One region of the Kitasatospora sp. NPDC043950 genome, then DNA from elsewhere that is predicted to be linked to it. Evidence: riboswitches for the same ligand, from Rfam matches in the RefSeq annotation. Region 1 holds a riboswitch; each other region holds the start of a gene.
The links. Region 1 has a riboswitch for cobalamin ahead of AC07BF_RS30470 (ABC transporter substrate-binding protein). Riboswitches for the same ligand answer to the same signal wherever they lie in the genome.

Region 1 (4,583 bases):
CACCCCCCCCCCCCCCACCCCCCCCCCCCCCCCCCCCCCCCCCCCCCCCCCCCCCCCCCCCCACCCCTCCCCCCCCCCCCCCCCGGGGTGGGGCGCGGTCATGAACCCGGGTGCAGTCGGCCCAGTCCCGCGGACACCCGGGCGGCACCGTCGGCGAGCAGCACGCCGGGAGTCGACTCCGAGAACGGCACCACCACGAAAGCCTTGCGCTGCACGGCGGTGAGCTTGCTCAGCACCGGGTCGTTCTCCAAGTAGTCGATCTTGGACTGGGCCGTGTCCCAGCCGGCGTCCGCGACCACGATGGCGTCCGGGTCCGCCGCGACGACCTTCTCCCAGCTCACGTTCTGCCAGCCACCGGACAGGTCCCCGAAGACGTTGCGGGCGCCCACGGCATTGAGAACGAGTTGAGGTCCGCCGTGGCCGGCCCCGACGAACGGCGCCTTGGTGTCCGAGTCGTACCACAGGACCTTCAAGCCCTTGCCCGCGGCCGTCGCCGTGAACTCGGCCAGCTGCTGCTCCTGTTGCTGCTGGATCGCGGCGGCCCGCTCCGTGACACCGAAGACCTTGGCGACGTCGTTCAGTTCGCCCCACACCGCCTGCCAGGTCGTCGGCGGCACCTGGCTCTTGTCCGAGCAGCCGAACGGGGACAGGTACGACAGGATGCCCTGGCCGCGCAGTTCCCCCCGGGTGCCCGCGACCTTGTCGGTGAACGCGCTGGAGTAGGAGGCGTACAGGAAGTCGGGACGGGCCGCGAGGAGCTTCTCCTTCGTCGGGTAGTCCTTGGAGAGCACCGGGACGGAGTCGTAGGCCGCCTTCCACTTCTCCGGGATGGAATCGTCGAGGTAGGCGGTACCGGCCATGCGGGACTGCAGGCCGAGGGCCAGGGCCACCTCGGTGGCACCCTCGTTGAGCGTCACCAGCCGGTCGGGCGGCGCGCCGACCGTCACGGTGGACCCGCAATTGTCGACGCTGACCGGCGCGGCAGTTCCGGTCGTCCCGCCGGACGTGGTGGGCGCGGGGGCGCCCGTGCAAGCTCCGAGCATGCCGATGAACAGGAAGGCCGCGACCGCCCGGCCGACACGTATCGGACCTGTGGGACGTACGGAACATATGGAACGGAACGGATACGGCAGACCGCTGGGCACGTGTTCTCCAAAACCCTCGTGGAACATGTAGCGCCGTGGCCGGTCTCCTGGCTTCCGCATCAACGCGCCGCGGCCGACCTTCCCGGACGGCTCTTCCAACCCGCCCAGTGGCCCTGACCGCTGGAAAAGCCGGTCAGCGAGGGCCGCGGAACTCCGCGGCAACAGTGGCGAGGGCCGCACCGGACTCAGACCGGTTTCCCGTACACCACGGCGATGGCAAGGTATCAGGCGTGGTCAGGTCGGTGCTGGCCAGCCCGTGGGATGGTCGTCTGGACCGTTCCTGGGGTTGCGGGAGGGATCGGCCACGGGGCCCGGTCGGGGGTCTCAGGTGCGGGCGGCGACGATCCAGTTCCTGAACTCGACGGCGTAGTGCCGCAGGTGGTGGTCCAGGACCTCGTCCGGGCACGTGACGGGGAAGTAGGGCGCCGCCACTCGGCCGGCGGGCGGAGACGCGGCTGGTCGTCGGCGTCGAGCGGATCGAGCACGCCGTCACCGACCCTGCTCGGCGGCGGAGGCACCGGGCCGTCGAAGGGGGGCCCGCGCACGCCCTCCCGCGGACCTGCGACGGGTGGTCAGGGGTGTGTTCCCCCACTTCGGGGGCAAGCGACGAGGCGGAGCGGCTCACCGAAAGGGTGTGTCGTGCCGGACAGAGCGCCACCCCTGGGGATAGTTCGTACATCACCAGCAATCACGCGGGCGACGGCCCGGCGGTCGTGCCCGCCCAGTGCCGGAGGAACGATGGACGACAAGCCGAGACGAAGGAGCAACGGCATGGCGAACGACCAGAACGACGCTACCGCGCGGCGCGACGAATCCCTCGCGGATCCGGTGGCAGGGCGGACAGGGTGGGACGAGGTCGACGCGCGGGCGGTGGACACCGTGCGGCTGCTGGCCGCCGACGCGGTGCAGAAGGTCGGCAACGGCCATCCGGGCACCGCGATGAGCCTGGCCCCACTGGCGTACCTGCTGTTCCAGAACGTCATGCGCCACGACCCCGGCGACGACCGGTGGCTGGGACGGGACCGCTTCGTGCTCTCCTGCGGCCACTCCAGCCTGACCCTCTACATCCAGCTCTACCTGGCCGGCTACGGCCTGGAACTCTCGGACCTGCAGGCTTACCGGACCTGGGGCTCCGCCACCCCCGGGCACCCCGAACACCGGCACACCCCCGGCGTGGAGATCACCACCGGCCCGCTGGGCCAGGGCCTGGCCAGCGCGGTGGGCATGGCGATGGCCGCCCGCCGCGAACGTGGTCTCCTCGACCCGGACGCCGAAGCGGGCACCAGCCTCTTCGACCATCACGTCTACGTGATCGCCTCCGACGGAGACATGATGGAAGGCGTCACCGGCGAGGCCGCCTCCCTGGCAGGGCACCAGGAACTCGGCGACCTCATCGTCTTCTACGACTCCAACCACATCTCCATCGAGGACGACACCGACATCTCCTTCAGCGAGGACGTCCCGGCCCGCTACGCCGCCTACGGCTGGCACGTGCAGACCGTGGACTGGACGCGCACCGGCCGCTACGTCGAGGACGTCGACGTGCTCCTGGCGGCCACCCGCGCCGCCCGGCAGGAGACCGGCCGCCCTTCGCTGATCATGCTGCGCACCGTGATCGGCTGGCCCGCCCCGACCAAGCAGGACAGCGGCAAGGCCCACGGATCCGCGCTGGGCGAGGACGAGGTCGCCGCCACCAAGCGGCTGCTGGGCTTCGACCCCGAAGAGCACTTCATCGTCGAGGAGGACGTCCTGGGCCGCACACGCGAGGCCGCCGACCGCGGCCGGCAGGTGCACGCCGAGTGGGACGAGAGGTTCGCGGCCTGGCGCACGGCGAACCCCGAGCGCGCCGTCCTGCTGGACCGACTGCGGGAGCAGCGGCTGCCCGACGGTTGGGCGGACGTCCTGCCGACCTTTCCCCCCGACGCCAAGGGCATGGCCACCCGCGCCGCCTCGGGCGAGGTCCTCACCGCACTGGCCCCGGTCCTGCCCGAGCTGTGGGGCGGCTCCGCCGACCTGGCCGGCAGCAACATCACCACCATGGTCGGCCAGCCGTCCTTCGTCCCCACCGACCGCCAGACAAAGAACTGGAAGGGCGGCCCCTACGGGCGCACCCTGCACTTCGGCATCCGTGAACACGCCATGGGCGCGATCCTCAACGGCATCGCCCTGCAGGGTCTGACCCGCCCCTACGGCGGCACGTTCCTGACCTTCTCCGACTACATGCGCCCCGCCGTCCGGCTGGCCGCTCTGATGCGACTGCCGGTCACGTACGTCTGGACCCACGACTCCATCGGCCTGGGCGAGGACGGCCCCACCCACCAGCCCGTCGAACACCTGGCCGCACTGCGTGCCATCCCCGGTCTGGACGTCGTGCGCCCAGCCGACGCCAACGAAACCACCGCGTGCTGGCGCACCGTCCTCGAACACCGCGACCGCCCGGCCGGACTGGTCCTCAGTCGCCAGAACCTGCCCGTCCTCGACCGCGACAGCGGCGAGTTCGCCCCCGCACGGGAAGCGGCTCGGGGCGGGTACGTCCTGGCCGAGGCTCCGGGCGGCGCGACGCCGGACGTCATCCTCATCGCGACGGGCTCCGAGGTGCACCTCGCCCTGGAGGCCCGCACCCTGCTGGCGGCCGGGGGACTCGCGGTGCGGGTGGTGTCGATGCCCTGCCGGGAGTGGTTCGCCGCCCAGCCCCAGGACTACCAGGACCAGGTCCTGCCCCTGGACGTACGGGCTCGGGTGAGCGTCGAGGCCGCCATCGGACAGGGCTGGCGGGAGATGGTGGGCGACGCCGGACGGATCGTCAGCCTGGAGCACTACGGCGCGTCCGCCGACTACCAGCGCCTGTACACCGAGTTCGGCATCACCCCCCAGGCGGTCGCCGCAGCCGCCCGCGACAGCATCCTCGACACCCGGCGGGCACCGCGTCCCGGCGGCCACCAGCAGACCTCCACCCCGACCACAGGTGGCACCGGGGACCTCAGCCGCTCCGACACTTGAACGGTGGGCAGGAGGCCGATGTCCGCTTCGCGCGGCCCGGCACCGTTGGCACGCTCCTTGTCATCAGAGTGCCGTGGGGCTGGTGGCGGTGGCCGCCGAGACGTCGGGGTGGAGGGCGAAGACCCGGTCCAGTCCGACGATGTGCAGAATCCTGATGGTGTTGGCTGGGACCGCGGCCAAGGCCATGTCGGCGCCCTGTTCGGCGGCCACGTTGCGGACGGCCAGCAGAGCGGTGATGCCGCTGGAGTCGCAGAACTCCAGACCGGTCTCGCTGTTCCGCCCTCGGAGGAGGGTGGAACCACAGGACTGGTCGCAACCTCACACAAGCCCTCATTCCCGCACGTCGTGGCGGTTGGTGAACCAACGAGGTCCGCCATCCCGTTGAGGCATGTACCTGACCATCCTCCGATAGAGAGTTGGCTGCCATGACCTCCAAGC
Region 2 (4,583 bases), on a different contig from region 1:
GTCCGATCGCCGTCCTGCTGATCGGCCCGGCCGGGGCCGGCAAGACCACCGTCGCCCGGTACTGGGCCGAGCGCCGGCCCAGCCCGACCGCGCACATCAGCCTGGACGACGTCCGCGAGTGGGTGCAGTCCGGCTTCGCCAACCCGCAGTCCGGCTGGAACAACGCCTCCGAGGCGCAGTACCGGCTGGCCCGCCGCACCTGCGGCTTCGCCTGCCGCAACTACCTCGCCAACGGCATCTCCTGCATCATCGACGACGCCGTCTTCCCGGACCGCCCGGCCATCGGCCTCGGCGGCTGGAAGCGGCACATCGGCCCCGGCATGATCCCGGTCGTGCTGCTGCCCAGCCTGGACTCCGTGCTGCACCGCAACGCCCGGCGCGGCGGCACCCGGCGGCTCGGTGACGAGGAGGTGGCGCGGATCCACGGCCGGATGGCCGGCTGGTACAACTCCGGGCTGCCGATCATCGACAACTCGTACCTGGACGTGGCCGGCACCGCCGCCGAGCTGGACCGCGTCATCCTGGCCCGGCTGATGGGCATGCCGGTGCGCTGACCTGCGACGATCCGGCGGTGTCGGTGCCGGCTGCGATGATGTGCGGGTCCTGTCGAACCACCCCGGGGGAGCTGACGCCCGTGCCGGAAGGCCACATCATCCACCGCCTCGCCGCCGAGAACCGGAAGGCCTTCGGCGGCCGCCCGGTCGAGGTGTCCAGCCCGCAGGGCCGGTTCGCCGACGAGGCCAAGGCCATCGACGGGCAGCTGCTCACCGCGGCCGAAGCCGTCGGCAAGCACCTGTTCCTCGGCTTCGAGGAGGGCGCCTGGGTGCACGTCCACCTCGGCCTCTACGGCGGCTTCGCCTTCGGTACCGGGCCCGCGCCCGAGCCGGTCGGCCTGGTCCGGCTGCGGCTGGCCAACGACGACGGCTACGCGGACCTGCGCGGCCCCAACACCTGCGCGCTGGTCACCGGAGCGGAGAAGGCCGCCGTCGCCGCCCGGCTGGGCCCCGACCCGCTGCGCGCCGACGCCGACCCGCAGGCCGCCTGGCGCCGGATATCGGCCAGCCGGACGACCGTCGCCGCGCTGCTGATGGACCAGAAGGTGCTGGCCGGGGTGGGCAACGTCTACCGGGCCGAGGTGCTGTTCCGCCACGGGATCAACCCGCACCGCGCCGGCCGCGACCTCACCCGGGGCGAGTGGGACGCGATCTGGGCCGACCTGGTCGCCCTGATGCACGAGGGCGTCGGCGCGGGCCGGATCGACACCGTCCGCCCCGAGCACACCCCCGAGGCGATGGGCCGCCCGCCGCGCGTCGACGACCACGGCGGCGAGGTGTACGTCTACCGGCGGGCCGCGATGCCCTGCCTGGTCTGTGGCACCGAGGTCCGGACGGAGCAGCACGCCGCGCGCAACCTCTTCTGGTGCCCCGCCTGCCAGGCGGCCTGACCGCGTTCGAGGGTTGCTCCGGCCGGGCCCCGGCGCGTCCTCCGGAGGAGCCGGTCAGACGACGGCCGCGCTGGGCTCGTGGTGTTCGGCGGCGGCGCACGCGTCGAGGAGGGGGCGCAGGGCCTCGTCCACGAGCCGGTAGCGCACGATCCGCCCGTCCTTGTCCCCGGTGACCACGCCCGCGGTGCGGAGCAGCCGCAGGGCCTGGGACACGGCGGGGTCGCGCATGCCGGTGGCGACGGCGAGGTCGGAGACGGCGAGCGGGCCGGCCCGGTGGAGGGCGAGCAGGAGGGCGAGCCGCCCGGGGTCGGCGAGCAGGGAGAACCGCTCGGCCCAGGTGCGGACGTGCGCGGGGTCGCCGATCGCGGCGATGGCCTCGCAGACCCGGTGTCCGTCGATGGTGCGGTGGCCCGCGCGGTCGGCCGGTACGAGATGCATGCGCACATTGTTGCAGGAGGGGGCCTGTGATCCTGGACACCTGCGCAGGTGCGCAGCCTTGCAAGGGTGGGTCCTGGCCCCTACGGTGTTCCCCGCCGTGGTGCTCGGGAAGACCGGTGACGGATCCTCAGGGGTCCCAGTCCGGAGCGGCCCTCGCCACTGTGATCGGGCCATCGTGATCGTCGACGATGGAGAGACGTCCGTACCCACGACGCCACTGGGAGCCTCGCGCACCTGGGAAGGCGGGTACGGGACCCCCGTAAGCCAGGAGACCGGCCACGGCATCTCACGAAGTGTTTCCACGAGGTGCTGGAGCGTGACCCGAATGACCCTGCCCGAAACCGCCGCCGCCGAGGCGCCGGCGACACCGTCCGTGCTGCCCACGTTCCGCTGGAAGCGCGAGGACACCGTCCGCACGGCCGGGCTGATGGGGGTGATCCTGGCCATGCACGTGGTGGCCTTCGGGACGCTCGTCTTCCTGGTCGCGCCCCACAACTACGCGGTCGGCACCCAGGTCTTCGGGGTGGGCCTCGGGATCACCGCGTACACCCTCGGCATGCGGCACGCCTTCGACGCCGACCACATCGCGGTGATCGACAACACCACCCGCAAGCTGATGGCGGACGGCAAGCGGCCGGTCTCGGTCGGCTTCTGGTTCGCCCTCGGGCACTCCTCGATGGTGGTGCTGATGGCCGCCCTGGTGGCGGGCGGCGCGCAGCTGGCCAGCACGCTGATGGACGACGACTCGACCACCCACAAGTGGCTCGGGATGGTCGGCACGACGGCCTCCGGCGCGTTCCTCTACCTGATCGGCGCGCTCAACCTGGCCGCGCTGCTCGGCATACTGAAGGTGTTCCGGGCGATGCGGGCCGGGTCGTACGACGAGGCGCAGCTGGAGGAGCACCTCAACTCGCGCGGCTTCATGGCCCGGGTGCTGAACCGGGCGACCCGGTCGATCACCCGGCCCGGGCAGATGTTCCCGGTGGGCATGGTGCTGGGGCTGGGCTTCGACACCGCGACCGAGGTCACCCTGATGGTGATGGCCGGGTCGGGCGCGGCGGCCGGGCTGCCCTGGTACGCGATCGTCTGCCTGCCGCTGCTGTTCGCGGCCGGGATGAGCCTGTTCGACACCCTGGACGGGACGTTCATGAACTTCGCGTACCAGTGGGCCTTCGCGAACCCGGTCCGGAAGGTGTACTACAACCTGACGATCACTGGGCTGTCGATCGCGGTGGCCTTCGTCATCGGCACCATCGAACTGGTCGGCGTGCTGCACGAGAAGCTCGATCTGACCGACCCGGTCACCGGCTGGATCGCGGGCATCTCGCTGGACAACGTCGGCTACGCGATCGCCGGGCTGTTCGTGGTGGTCTGGGCCGCGGCGATCGCCTACTGGAAGCTGGCCCGGGTGGAGAAGCGCTGGGTGGCCGCCGAGTAGCGACGGCTGCGATCAGCGACGGCAGCGATCAGCGACGGCGCCTCCCCCGGGATCCCGGGGGAGGCGCCGTTTCGTCGCTGCGGGCCGGTGCCGGTCGTCGGGCGGGCGGGGTTCAGCGCTCTTCGCGGAAGTCGACGTGCCGGCGCGCGACCGGGTCGTACTTGCGCAGGACCATCCGGTCCGGGTCGTTGCGGCGGTTCTTGCGGGTCACGTACGTGTAGCCGGTGCCGGCGGTGGAGCGGAGCTTGATGACGGGGCGCAGTTCGCTGCGGGCCATGGGTGTCCTCCCGGGTTGGCGGGGTGTTCGGGGCTGGGGCGAAACCGTACACCGAAATGGAAGTCATTTTCATCTGGTGTAACGTGAGCTCCGTCCCGCCCATTCCCGGACGCCAGGGAGCACCCATGTCCGCCCACTGCCAACTCACCGGCCGCCAACCCGGATTCGGCAACGCGATCTCGCACTCGCACCGCCGCACCCGCCGCCGCTTCGACCCCAACATCCAGCACAAGCGCTACTGGCTGCCCGGTGAGGGCCGGTACGTCCGGCTCACCCTCAGCGCCAAGGGCATCCGCACCATCGACACGATCGGCATCGAGGCCGCCGTCGCCCGCATCCGCGCCCGAGGGGGGAAGGTCTGATGGCCAAGCAGAGCAAGATCGCCAAGAACGAGCAGCGCCGCGCCGTCGTGGCCCGGTACGCCGAGCGCCGCGCCGAGCTCAAGCGGATCATCGCCCACCCCGGCACCGCCCCCGCCGAACGCGCGGCCGCCCAGGCCGAACTCGCCCGCCAGCCTCGCGACGCCAGCGCCACCCGGATCCGCAACCGCGACGCCGTCGACGGCCGCCCCCGTGGCTACCTGCGCGCCTTCGGCCTCTCCCGGGTCAACCTCCGCGTCCACGCCCACGCCGGCCACCTGCCCGGCGTCCGCAAGGCCAGCTGGTGAGCGGCGTGGACGGGATCAAACTGCCCGTGGTGGTCGTCGCCGGACTGCACGCCGACGAACGCCGCGCCGCCGTTCGGGAGTTGGCGGCGGCCGCGGTGGACGCGGTGGTCCTCCACCATGACCTGCGGGAGGCCTCGCAGGGCGTCGTCCGCCGTGAACTGCGCGACGCGGGAGGCGGGTTCGACGCCGCCGACGTCCCGCTGGTGAACGACTGCCCCTGCTGCGCCCTGCGCGAGGACCTGCTGCCGCGACTGCTGCGGATCGCCGACGAAGGCCGGTACGGGCTCGCGATCGTCGAACTGTGGGGCGGTAGCGACCC
Region 3 (4,583 bases), on a different contig from region 1:
CGGTGCGGCTCGTCGCGGTCAGCGGGGCGTACAGCTCGGGGCGGCGGGTGCGCAGGAGGCCGAACTCCCGCCAGTCCCGGCACTGGTCGAGGTCGAGGTCGGCGACGAGGACGGCGGGCCGGTCGCGCGGGGCGCGGAGCAGGATCCGGCCGTACGGGTCGGAGATGAACGACGAGCCGTAGAAGGTGGACCGGCCCTCCGTCCCGATCCGGTTGGGCACGATCATGAACAGCGCGTTGGCGAGGCCGTTGGCGCTGATGGCGTGCTCCCACATGGGCCGGGTGTCGAAGTCCGGGAGGTCCACCTCGGAGCCGATGGCGGTGGGGTGGACGAGGACTTCGGCGCCGCCGAGCGCGTAGGCGCGGGCGAGTTCGGGGAACCACTCGTCCCAGCAGGTGGGGAAGCCGAAGGCGGCGCCCTGGTGGGCCAGGACGGGGAACCCGCTGTCGCCGGGGCGGAAGCACAGGTCCTCGCGGTAGCCGGGGAAGGCCGGGATGTGGTTCTTCCGGGTTCTGGCGACGAGGGTGCCGTCGCGGTCCACGCAGACGGCCGTGTTGTAGCCGAGGCCGCCGTCCTCGGCGCGCTCGTACAGGGAGGCGTGGACGCTGATGCCGAGTTCGGCGGCGAGTTCGGCGGCGAGGCGGGTGGTGGGCCCCGTCTCGACGTCCTCCAGGTGGCGGGCGGCGCCCTCCCCCATCGGGTCGTCGGTGTTGCAGAAGTAGGGACTGCGGGTCAGCTCGGGCAGGCACACCATCGTCGCGCCCTGCGCGGCGGCGAGTGCCACGCCCTCGCGCAGCCGGGCGTCGTGCTCGGCCGGGTCGGTGTGCCAGCGCATCTGCACGAGCCCGACGCGCAGCGGCGCGCGTTCGGCCGGCCTGGTGCGGCCGGGGGAGCCGAGCGGGGAGCCGAAGGAGGTGAGGACGGCGTACGAGGTCACGGGCGGACCGTCCTCGTCTGCCGGCGGGACGTCCGGCAGGTGCGGGAGGCGGGGCCTCCGGCGGCCGTGCGGCCGGTGGTGGTGGACGTGGTCATGGGTGTTCCTTCTGTTCTCTGGTGCCGACGCGGCCCTGCGGTATAACTGAAAGTTCAGTCAGCTTTGCTGGCGTGGTGAAGAATCTAGCCATGCCGGAACGTTCCGGCAAGGGGGTGGCCTGCGAATGGTGGGCGGTTACGCGGTTACGCGGTTACGCGGCTGCGCGGTGACCGGCGTCGGGCAGGGCTCGGCGCGGCGGAAACCCGATGGCGCAACGCGCGTGCGGGCCTCTGGACTTACTAGGACGTCCAACTATATGGTCGACGGCAGGTCCGCGGTGTCAGGGAAGCCGGTGTGAGTCCGGCACGGTCCCGCCACTGTGACCGGGGAGTTCGTCCTCGCAGACGAAGGCCACTGGCAGCCAGCCGGGAAGGCCTGGGGGCGTGCGGTGATCCGGGAGTCAGGATACCGGCCGCGGGTGTTCCGTGTTTTCCACGAGGATGGAGACGACACGCATGACTCCGGGCTGCTCCCGCTCCACTGCCGCTCCTGGTCGTCCCGTGCCGACGGCCGCCGGGGCCCCGACGCCCTGACGTTCCGTTCCGCCGCCGCACGCCCGTGCCGCGGGGCGCACCACCGTGTGCCCGCCGACCCGCGGCGGCCTCCGATCCTCCTCCTCTCCCCACCCTGTCGAGAGAAGGAACCCGATGGTCCGAGAACTGACCCACTTCGTCGCCGGCAAGCCCACCGCCGGCACCTCCGGTCGCTTCGGCGACGTGTACGACCCCAACACCGGCCGGGTGCAGGCCCGGGTGCCGCTGGCCAGCCGGGCCGAGGTCGAGGCGGTGATCGCCGACGCCGCGCAGGCTCAGCCCGGGTGGGCCGCGTGGAACCCGCAGCGGCGGGCCCGCGTCCTGCTGCGCTTCCTCCAACTCGTCGAGCAGGAGAAGGACGAGCTGGCCCGGCTGCTGTCCGCCGAGCACGGCAAGACCGTGGCCGATGCCCACGGGGACATCCAGCGCGGCCTGGAGGTCGTGGAGTTCGCCGCCGGCATCCCGCACCTGCTGAAGGGCGAGTTCAGCGACAACGCGGGCACCGGCATCGACGTGTACTCGATGCGCCAGCCGCTCGGCGTGGTCGCGGGCATCACGCCGTTCAACTTCCCGGTGATGATCCCGCTCTGGAAGGCCGCACCCGCCCTCGCCTGCGGCAACGCCTTCGTCCTCAAGCCCTCGGAACGCGACCCCTCGGTGCCGCTGCGCCTCGCCGAACTGCTCCTGGAGGCCGGGCTGCCGCCGGGCGTGCTGAACGTGGTCAACGGCGGCAAGGAGGCCGTGGACACCCTGCTGGAGGACCCGCGGGTGCAGGCGGTCGGGTTCGTCGGCTCCACGCCGATCGCCCAGTACGTCTACGCCACCGCCGCCGCGCACGGGAAGCGGGCGCAGTGCTTCGGCGGTGCCAAGAACCACCTGGTCGTGATGCCGGACGCCGACCTCGACCAGGCCGCGGACGCGCTGATCGGCGCCGGCTACGGCTCGGCCGGCGAGCGCTGCATGGCGATCTCGGTGGCCGTCCCGGTGGGGGAGGAGACCGCCGACGCCCTGGTGGCCAAACTGGTCGAGCGGATCGCCGCGTTGAAGGTCGGGCGCTCGGACGACCCGGCGGCGGACTTCGGCCCGCTGGTCGGCGCCGACGCGCTGGAGCGGGTCCGTGGCTACCTGGACCTCGGGGTCGAGGAGGGCGCCGAACTCGTGGTCGACGGGCGGGACTTCCGGCTGGAGGGGCACGAGGGCGGCTACTTCCTCGGCGCCTCGCTGTTCGACCGCGTGACTCCCGACATGCGGATCTACCGGGAGGAGATCTTCGGCCCCGTCCTGACCGTGCTCCGCGCCGCCGACTACGAGGAGGCGCTGCGCCTGCCCAGCGAGCACGAGTTCGGCAACGGCGTGGCCGTCTACACCCGGGACGGCGACACGGCGCGGGACTTCGCGCGCCGGGTGAACACCGGCATGGTCGGCGTCAACGTGCCGATCCCCGTGCCGGTCGCGTACCACACCTTCGGCGGCTGGAAGCGCTCCGGGTTCGGCGACCTCAACCAGCACGGGCCGGACTCGATCCGCTTCTACACCCGCACCCGCACCGTCACCTCGCGCTGGCCCTCCGGGGTCAAGGAGGGCGCGAGCTTCACCATCCCGACGATGGGCTGAGGGCGCCGTGCACGACCTCACAGAGGACCAGCTCGCCATCGCGGCGACCACCCGGGCCTTCGCCCGCGAACACCTGGCGCCGAACGCGGTCGCGTGGGACCAGGCCAAGCACTTCCCGGTGGACGTGCTGCGCAAGGCGGCGGACGTCGGCCTGGCCGGTGTCTACGTCCGCGAGGAGTCCGGCGGCTCCGGACTCACCCGCGCCGACGGCGTGCTCGTGTTCGAGGCGCTGGCCACCGGCTGCCCGTCCATCGCCGCCTACCTGTCCATCCACAACATGGTCGCCTGGATGATCGACCGTTACGGCGACGACGCCCAGCGCGCCCGGTGGCTGCCGGGCCTCAGCGCCATGGCGACCCCCGCCAGCTACTGCCTCACCGAGCCCGGCGCGGGCTCGGACGCGGCGGCACTGACCACCCGCGCCCGCCGGGACGGGGACCACTGGGTCCTCGACGGCGTCAAGCAGTTCATCTCGGGCGCCGGCGTCTCCCGGGTCTACCTGGTGATGGCCCGCACCGGCGGGCCGGGGGCCGGCGGGGTGTCCGCGTTCGTCGTCGAACGCGACGACGCCGGCGTCTCGTTCGGGCCCGACGAGAAGAAGATGGGGTGGAACGCCCAGCCCACCCGCCAGGTGCGGCTGGACGGCGTCCGGCTCCCGGCCGACCGCCTCCTCGGAGCCGAGGGCGAGGGCTTCCGGATCGCCATGAACGGGCTGAACGGCGGCCGGCTCGGCATCGCCGCCTGCTCCCTCGGCGGAGCGCAGGACGCCCTGGAGCGGGCCACCGGCTATCTGGCGGACCGCGAGGCGTTCGGCGCCCGGCTCCTGCACGCCCAGGCGCTGCAGTTCCGGCTCGCCGACATGGCCACCGAGCTGGAGGCGGCCAGGTCGCTGCTCTGGCGGGCTGCCTCGGCCCTGGACCGGGGGGACCCCAGGGCGCCGGAACTGTGCGCGATGGCCAAGCGGCACGCCACCGACACCGGCTTCGAGGTGGCCAACCAGGCGCTCCAACTGCACGGCGGCTACGGCTACCTGGCCGAGTACGGCATCGAGAAGATCGTCCGCGACCTGCGGGTGCACCAGATCCTGGAAGGAACCAACGAGATCATGCGCGTCATCGTCGCCCGCGGCCTGATCGGGGCCGCGTGATGGCCGGGACCGACCTCGACGAGGTCCTGGTCCACCGCGAGGGCCGGGCGGGCCTGATCGTCCTCAACCGCCCCGCAGCCCTGAACGCCCTCACCCACGGCATGGTGCGGAGGATCTCCGAAGCGCTGGACGCGTGGGAGGAGGACGAGCGGGTCGCGACCGTGGTCATCACCGGCGCCGGTGAGCGGGCCTTCTGCGCCGGCGGCGACATCGTCGCCATCCACCGCGCCGCCACCGGCGCGGACCCGGGCGCCGT
Region 4 (4,583 bases), on a different contig from region 1:
ACGTCCGCGCCAGGCGGGCGGAGTCCCGCCTCGGCTGAGTCGTTCCCGTACGCGAGAGGGGCCCGGATCCAGTCGGATCCGGGCCCCTCTTCGTCGTGCCCGCTCTTCTCCTCGTCGCGCTCGTTCTTCGACGGGCGCTGCTACGCGCCGCCGGTGTGCACGCTGAACGCCGAGCGGCGGGCCGCCCGTGCCACGCCCGGATCCGGGTGCACGCCCGAGACCGCCGTCAGCACCGAGGCCGCCCGCGGGTGCCCCGACTGCCGGGCCCGGGCGAACAACCGCACCGGATCGCCAGCCGCGGCGCCCTCGACGTGGCCCACCAGCAGCTCCGTCTCGCCGTGGTCCAGCACCGCCGCAGCCGTGTCCACCCACAGCCAGGCCGCGTCCTCCGCCCCCAGCACGTCCGCCGGCGAAACGCCCTCGTCCGAGCGTTCCGCCAGCCACAACAGCGCGTACGGGCGCAGCACCGGCTCGTCCACCGATGCCCGCACCGCCTGCTCGGCCGGGCCGCCGGCCACCCGCAGCGCCTCGAAGGCCAGGCCGCGCACCAGCGCGTCGTCCCCCTGCGCCGCGTCCAGCAGCTCCGCCACCGCCCGATCGGCCGGACGGGCCGCCACCCAGGCGCGGAACTCGGCCCGCGCCGGGCCCGGCGAGTAGTCCGCGCAGGCGTTCAGCAGCTCGAAGGCGCTCTGCTCGATGTGCCCGGCCGCGGTCTGCGCGACCGTGCAGATCTCCTCCAGCTTCGCCCGCACCGCCCAGTGGCCCAGCGGCGACAGCTCGGCGGCCTCGTCCCTGCGGACCACGGCCCCGACGGCCGCCAGGCCGTCCAGCATCCAGTCCAGGACCGCGGCCACGTCCGCCGGCGACGGCGGGGTGTCGATCTGCGGCTCCCGGCACGTGCCGCGGACCGCCGAGACCGCCGAGGCGGCGTGCGGCACGGGCGACAGGCCCGAACCGTCCGTGCCGCCCACCCGGCGCTCGTCCAGCCCCCGGCGCAGCAGCTCCAGCAGTTCGCCGTCCGACACCGGACCGGCCACCAGGTGCAGGAACGACAGCAGCTGCGGCGCCTGGTCCACCGCCTGGCCGGCCAGCACCGCGAACACGCCCCGCAGGGCGGCGGGCGGCACCGGGGCGAGCAGCGTCCAGGCGTCAAACAGTGCCGACCAGCCGCGGACGACCGCCTCGTCGTCGTGCTCCCAGGCGTGCAGGCGCCAACCCGGGACCGCACCGCCGTCCCTGGCCTCCACCAGGCCGACCAGCAGCGCCTGCCCCCACGCCTTGGCGGCGGCGCCGACCGTCATGGCCAGCGCCCGACCCGCCGCACGGGCGTCATCGGGCAGCAGCTCGCCCCGCTTGTCGACCTCTTCCAGGTCCCCCGCCCAGCGGGCGATCCGGACGGCGTCCACCAGCATCCGGCGGGCCAGCGGCGCCAGCTCGGCCGGCGCGGGGAAGCCCTCCGGTACGGGAACCCTCCCCCGACCGGGCGCCGCAGCGGGCCCTCGTCGGCGGGGTACCCCGGCCCCGCCCGGCTTGCCGGCGGCGGGCCGGTGGGCCGTACCGGGGAGACGGGTCACCGTCGCACCAGTACCGATCGTCGGAGGGAGCGGGGCATCACGGTCGCGCGGATTCCGAGACGTCACGTCGAGCAGTCTTCCCCTTGTACCGGCCTTCTGTCACATCCGGTTGGCTGTACGGACGGGCGGCCGTCGACGGCACCTCCCCAAGATCGGGCAACAATCGGGCAACAGAGGCAAACCGCCTGGCCGGAAACAGGTGGCGGGGTCATGCCATCACGGCTCAACCCTTGCGGCGACGGTCGCGCTACCCGCCCGACCGGTCACACTCCGTGGCCGACAGGTGAGGTCCGGGTTCCGTACGGAGGCCCCGCGGGTGTGACTTCTCGCGCGGGGGGGCTGGGTTCAGAGAAGGGGGGTGAGCCAGCGGCGGAGGAGTTCGGTGTAGTGGGTGGGGGCGGAGTTCCAGAGGGTGGCGTGGTCGGCGCCCGGGAAAGGCCGGAGGCTGACCACGCCGGGGCGGGCGGCGGCGAGGCGCTCGGCGGCGCGGAAGGGGGCGACCTGGTCGTCGGGGCTGTGCAGGAGGAGGGTGGGGACGCGCAGGTCGGCGCCCTCGGCGATGCGGCCGAAGTCGGCGAGGTCGACGCCGGTGCGGCCCTCGGCGGCGAGGGCGCCGAGCTCGGCGGCGGCGCCGGTGTAGCCGGCCCGGGCGGCGCCGCGGCGGGCGGTGGCGGGCAGGTCGAGGACCGGCGAGTCCAGGACGAGGCCGCTGATGGCATGGGCCCAGGCGGAGCGGGAGGCCGTCTGGAGGGCCATGGTGGCGCCGAGGGACCAGCCGTACAGGATGACCCGGCCGGCGCCGCTGTCGAGGGCGAGCCGTACCGCCGACTCGACGTCGCGCCACTCGGTCTCGCCGAAGTGGCCGAGCCCGTCCGGCGAGGCCGGGGCGCCCTGGTCGCCGCGGTAGGTGACGGCGAGGGCGGGCAGGGCGAGGCGGTCGAGGACGGGGAGGACCGGGAGGGTCTGCTGCCGGTCGGCGCCGGGGCCGTGGACGAGGATCACCCAGGTGCCGCGTTTGCCGTCGAGGCGCCAGGCGGGGAGGGCGCCGAGTTCGCCGTCGGCGGCGGTGTCGGTGAAGGGGAGGCCGAGCGCCTCGGTGGGGTCGCCGAGGTGGACGCGGGGGGTGAAGCGGACCTCGGTGCCGGGGGTGAGGGTGCCCCGGTCCGCGCGGACGAGGCGGCGGGTGACGCCGTTCTCGTCGCTGTGCAGGACCTCCTCGACGACGGCGTGGCCGTGGTCGTCCCATTCCACGGCCCAGCGGCCGGGGCGCAGGCTCTCGGGGCGGCGGTTGAAGGTGATCCGGCCCGCGGCGAGGCTCCGCACCAGGACGGGGCCGGACTCCCGGGCGGCGCTCGCCGGGTGGACCAGCCGTTCGGAGGCCCGGCGGCCGATCACCAGGACGGCGGCCCCGGCGGCCCCGGCGCCGACGACGGCGGCCGCCACGACGGCCGCGGTTCCCCAACGCATATCGCTCCCCGCTCTGCTGGTCTTGGACCGGACGGTGTCCGGGCGGTGTCCGGGCACCAGTTCACCGGGGGGCCGCGCGGGCGGCCACCGGGCTGGGCCGTCCGGGGCACGGCGGGGCCTCGGGCTGGGCGGGCGTCAGGCAGGGCGGGGCGGGCGGATCGGAGGTGGCGACGGGGCTCCGAGGTGTGACCAACCCCTCCGTGACCTCGGTTGACTCCCGGTTCGGCCGCGTGATGGGATCCTGGGGCCAAACGGAGGCATGCAGAGGAAGCCGGTGCGAGTCCGGCGCGGTCCCGCCACTGTCACCGGGGAGCACGCTCGGAACATTGCCACGGCGGACCGTCAGAAGCCGCTGGAAGGCCCGGGGGTGTGTCCGACCCGGAAGCCAGGAGACTCTCGCCCCCGGTACGTCGATCCAGGGCGCGGACCCTGAGTGAGGACACGCACGCGATGCAGGCTGCCCCGCCCCGCCGGACCCCACGCGGCCTTCCGCCGAACCCGCCGTGCGCCCGCTGACCCGCGCCGCCGCGTTCGCGCTCGGCGCCGCCGCGGGCTTCGCCGCGGACGCCCGCTTCGCCGACCCCCGGCGCGGCCACCCGGTGGCCGTCTTCGGCGGTGCGGCGACCCGGCTGGAGCGGCGGGTGTGGCAGGACGACCGGGTGGCCGGCGCCGGGTACACGGCGCTGTGCGTCGGCGCGGTCGCGGCCGGCGCGGTGGCCCTGGACCGTACGGTGGGCCGGCGTCCGCTGGGCCGGGCCGCGCTGGCGGCCGCCGCGACCTGGACGGTGCTGGGCGGCACCTCGCTGACCCGGGAAGCGCGCACCATCGGCCGGTCGCTGGCCACGGGCGACCTGGCGGCCGCGCGGGAGCGGCTGCCGCACCTGTGCGGGCGGGACCCGAGCGCGCTGGACGGGCCTCAGATCGCCCGCGCGGTGGTCGAGTCGGTGGCCGAGAACACGGCGGACGCCGTGGTGAACGCGCTGGTCTGGGGCACGCTGGCGGGCACCCCGGGGCTGCTGGCGTTCCGCGCGGTGAACACGCTGGACGCGATGGTCGGCCACCGCTCGCCGCGGTACGCCCGGTTCGGCTGGGCCTCGGCCCGGCTGGACGACGTGGCGGGCTGGCCGGGCGCCCGGCTGACGGCTCTGCTCACGGTGGCCGCCGCGCCGCAGCCGAAAACGGCCTGGCGGGTCTGGCGGCGGGACGGTTCGGCGCACCCGAGCCCGAACGCGGGCCAGGCGGAGGCGGCCTTCGCGGGCGCGGTGGGCGTCCGGCTGGGCGGGACCCTCCAGTACGGGGAGCGGGTGGAGCACCGGCCGGTGCTGGGCGCGGAGTTGCGGCCGGTGACGGCGGACGACATCGAGCGGGCCTGCGTGCTCTCCCGGCGGGTGGGCGCGCTGGCCCTGGGTACGACGGTCGCGGGGCACGTCGCGCTGCGCTTGCTGACGACACGGTGGAGGGGAAGGGCATGAGCAACGCACTGCTGGTCGCGGGGACGACCTCGGACGCGGGCAAGAGCGTGGTGACCGCGGGCATCTGCCG

Region 2: another riboswitch for cobalamin. It lies ahead of nicT (Nickel transporter NicT); the one in region 1 lies ahead of AC07BF_RS30470 (ABC transporter substrate-binding protein).
Region 3: another riboswitch for cobalamin. It lies ahead of AC07BF_RS02660 (CoA-acylating methylmalonate-semialdehyde dehydrogenase); the one in region 1 lies ahead of AC07BF_RS30470 (ABC transporter substrate-binding protein).
Region 4: another riboswitch for cobalamin. It lies ahead of AC07BF_RS03865 (cobalamin biosynthesis protein); the one in region 1 lies ahead of AC07BF_RS30470 (ABC transporter substrate-binding protein).

The regions. Positions count from the first base shown of each region.
Region 1 covers NZ_JBWKER010000056.1:39,139-43,721, forward strand. Annotated here, with positions in the region: gene AC07BF_RS30470 (ABC transporter substrate-binding protein) at 99-1,043, opposite strand; cobalamin riboswitch at 1,166-1,370, opposite strand; gene tkt (transketolase) at 1,917-4,145, shown strand; partial or broken gene AC07BF_RS30480 (STAS domain-containing protein) at 4,209-4,406, opposite strand; gene AC07BF_RS30485 (hypothetical protein) at 4,571-4,583, shown strand, end outside.
Region 2 covers NZ_JBWKER010000050.1:42,590-47,172, reverse strand. Annotated here, with positions in the region: gene AC07BF_RS28935 (AAA family ATPase) at 1-554, shown strand, start outside; gene AC07BF_RS28930 (Fpg/Nei family DNA glycosylase) at 635-1,444, shown strand; gene AC07BF_RS28925 (ArsR/SmtB family transcription factor) at 1,499-1,882, opposite strand; cobalamin riboswitch at 1,964-2,177, shown strand; gene nicT (Nickel transporter NicT) at 2,208-3,320, shown strand; gene rpmG (50S ribosomal protein L33) at 3,433-3,597, opposite strand; gene rpmB (50S ribosomal protein L28) at 3,723-3,959, shown strand; gene rpsN (30S ribosomal protein S14) at 3,959-4,264, shown strand; gene AC07BF_RS28900 (CobW family GTP-binding protein) at 4,270-4,583, shown strand, end outside.
Region 3 covers NZ_JBWKER010000003.1:91,848-96,430, forward strand. Annotated here, with positions in the region: gene AC07BF_RS02655 (nitrilase-related carbon-nitrogen hydrolase) at 1-937, opposite strand, end outside; cobalamin riboswitch at 1,292-1,464, shown strand; gene AC07BF_RS02660 (CoA-acylating methylmalonate-semialdehyde dehydrogenase) at 1,681-3,180, shown strand; gene AC07BF_RS02665 (acyl-CoA dehydrogenase family protein) at 3,188-4,327, shown strand; gene AC07BF_RS02670 (enoyl-CoA hydratase/isomerase family protein) at 4,327-4,583, shown strand, end outside.
Region 4 covers NZ_JBWKER010000004.1:65,900-70,482, forward strand. Annotated here, with positions in the region: gene AC07BF_RS03850 (CDP-alcohol phosphatidyltransferase family protein) at 1-38, shown strand, start outside; gene AC07BF_RS03855 (hypothetical protein) at 141-1,574, opposite strand; gene AC07BF_RS03860 (alpha/beta hydrolase family protein) at 1,920-3,041, opposite strand; cobalamin riboswitch at 3,306-3,437, shown strand; gene AC07BF_RS03865 (cobalamin biosynthesis protein) at 3,545-4,513, shown strand; gene AC07BF_RS03870 (cobyric acid synthase) at 4,510-4,583, shown strand, end outside.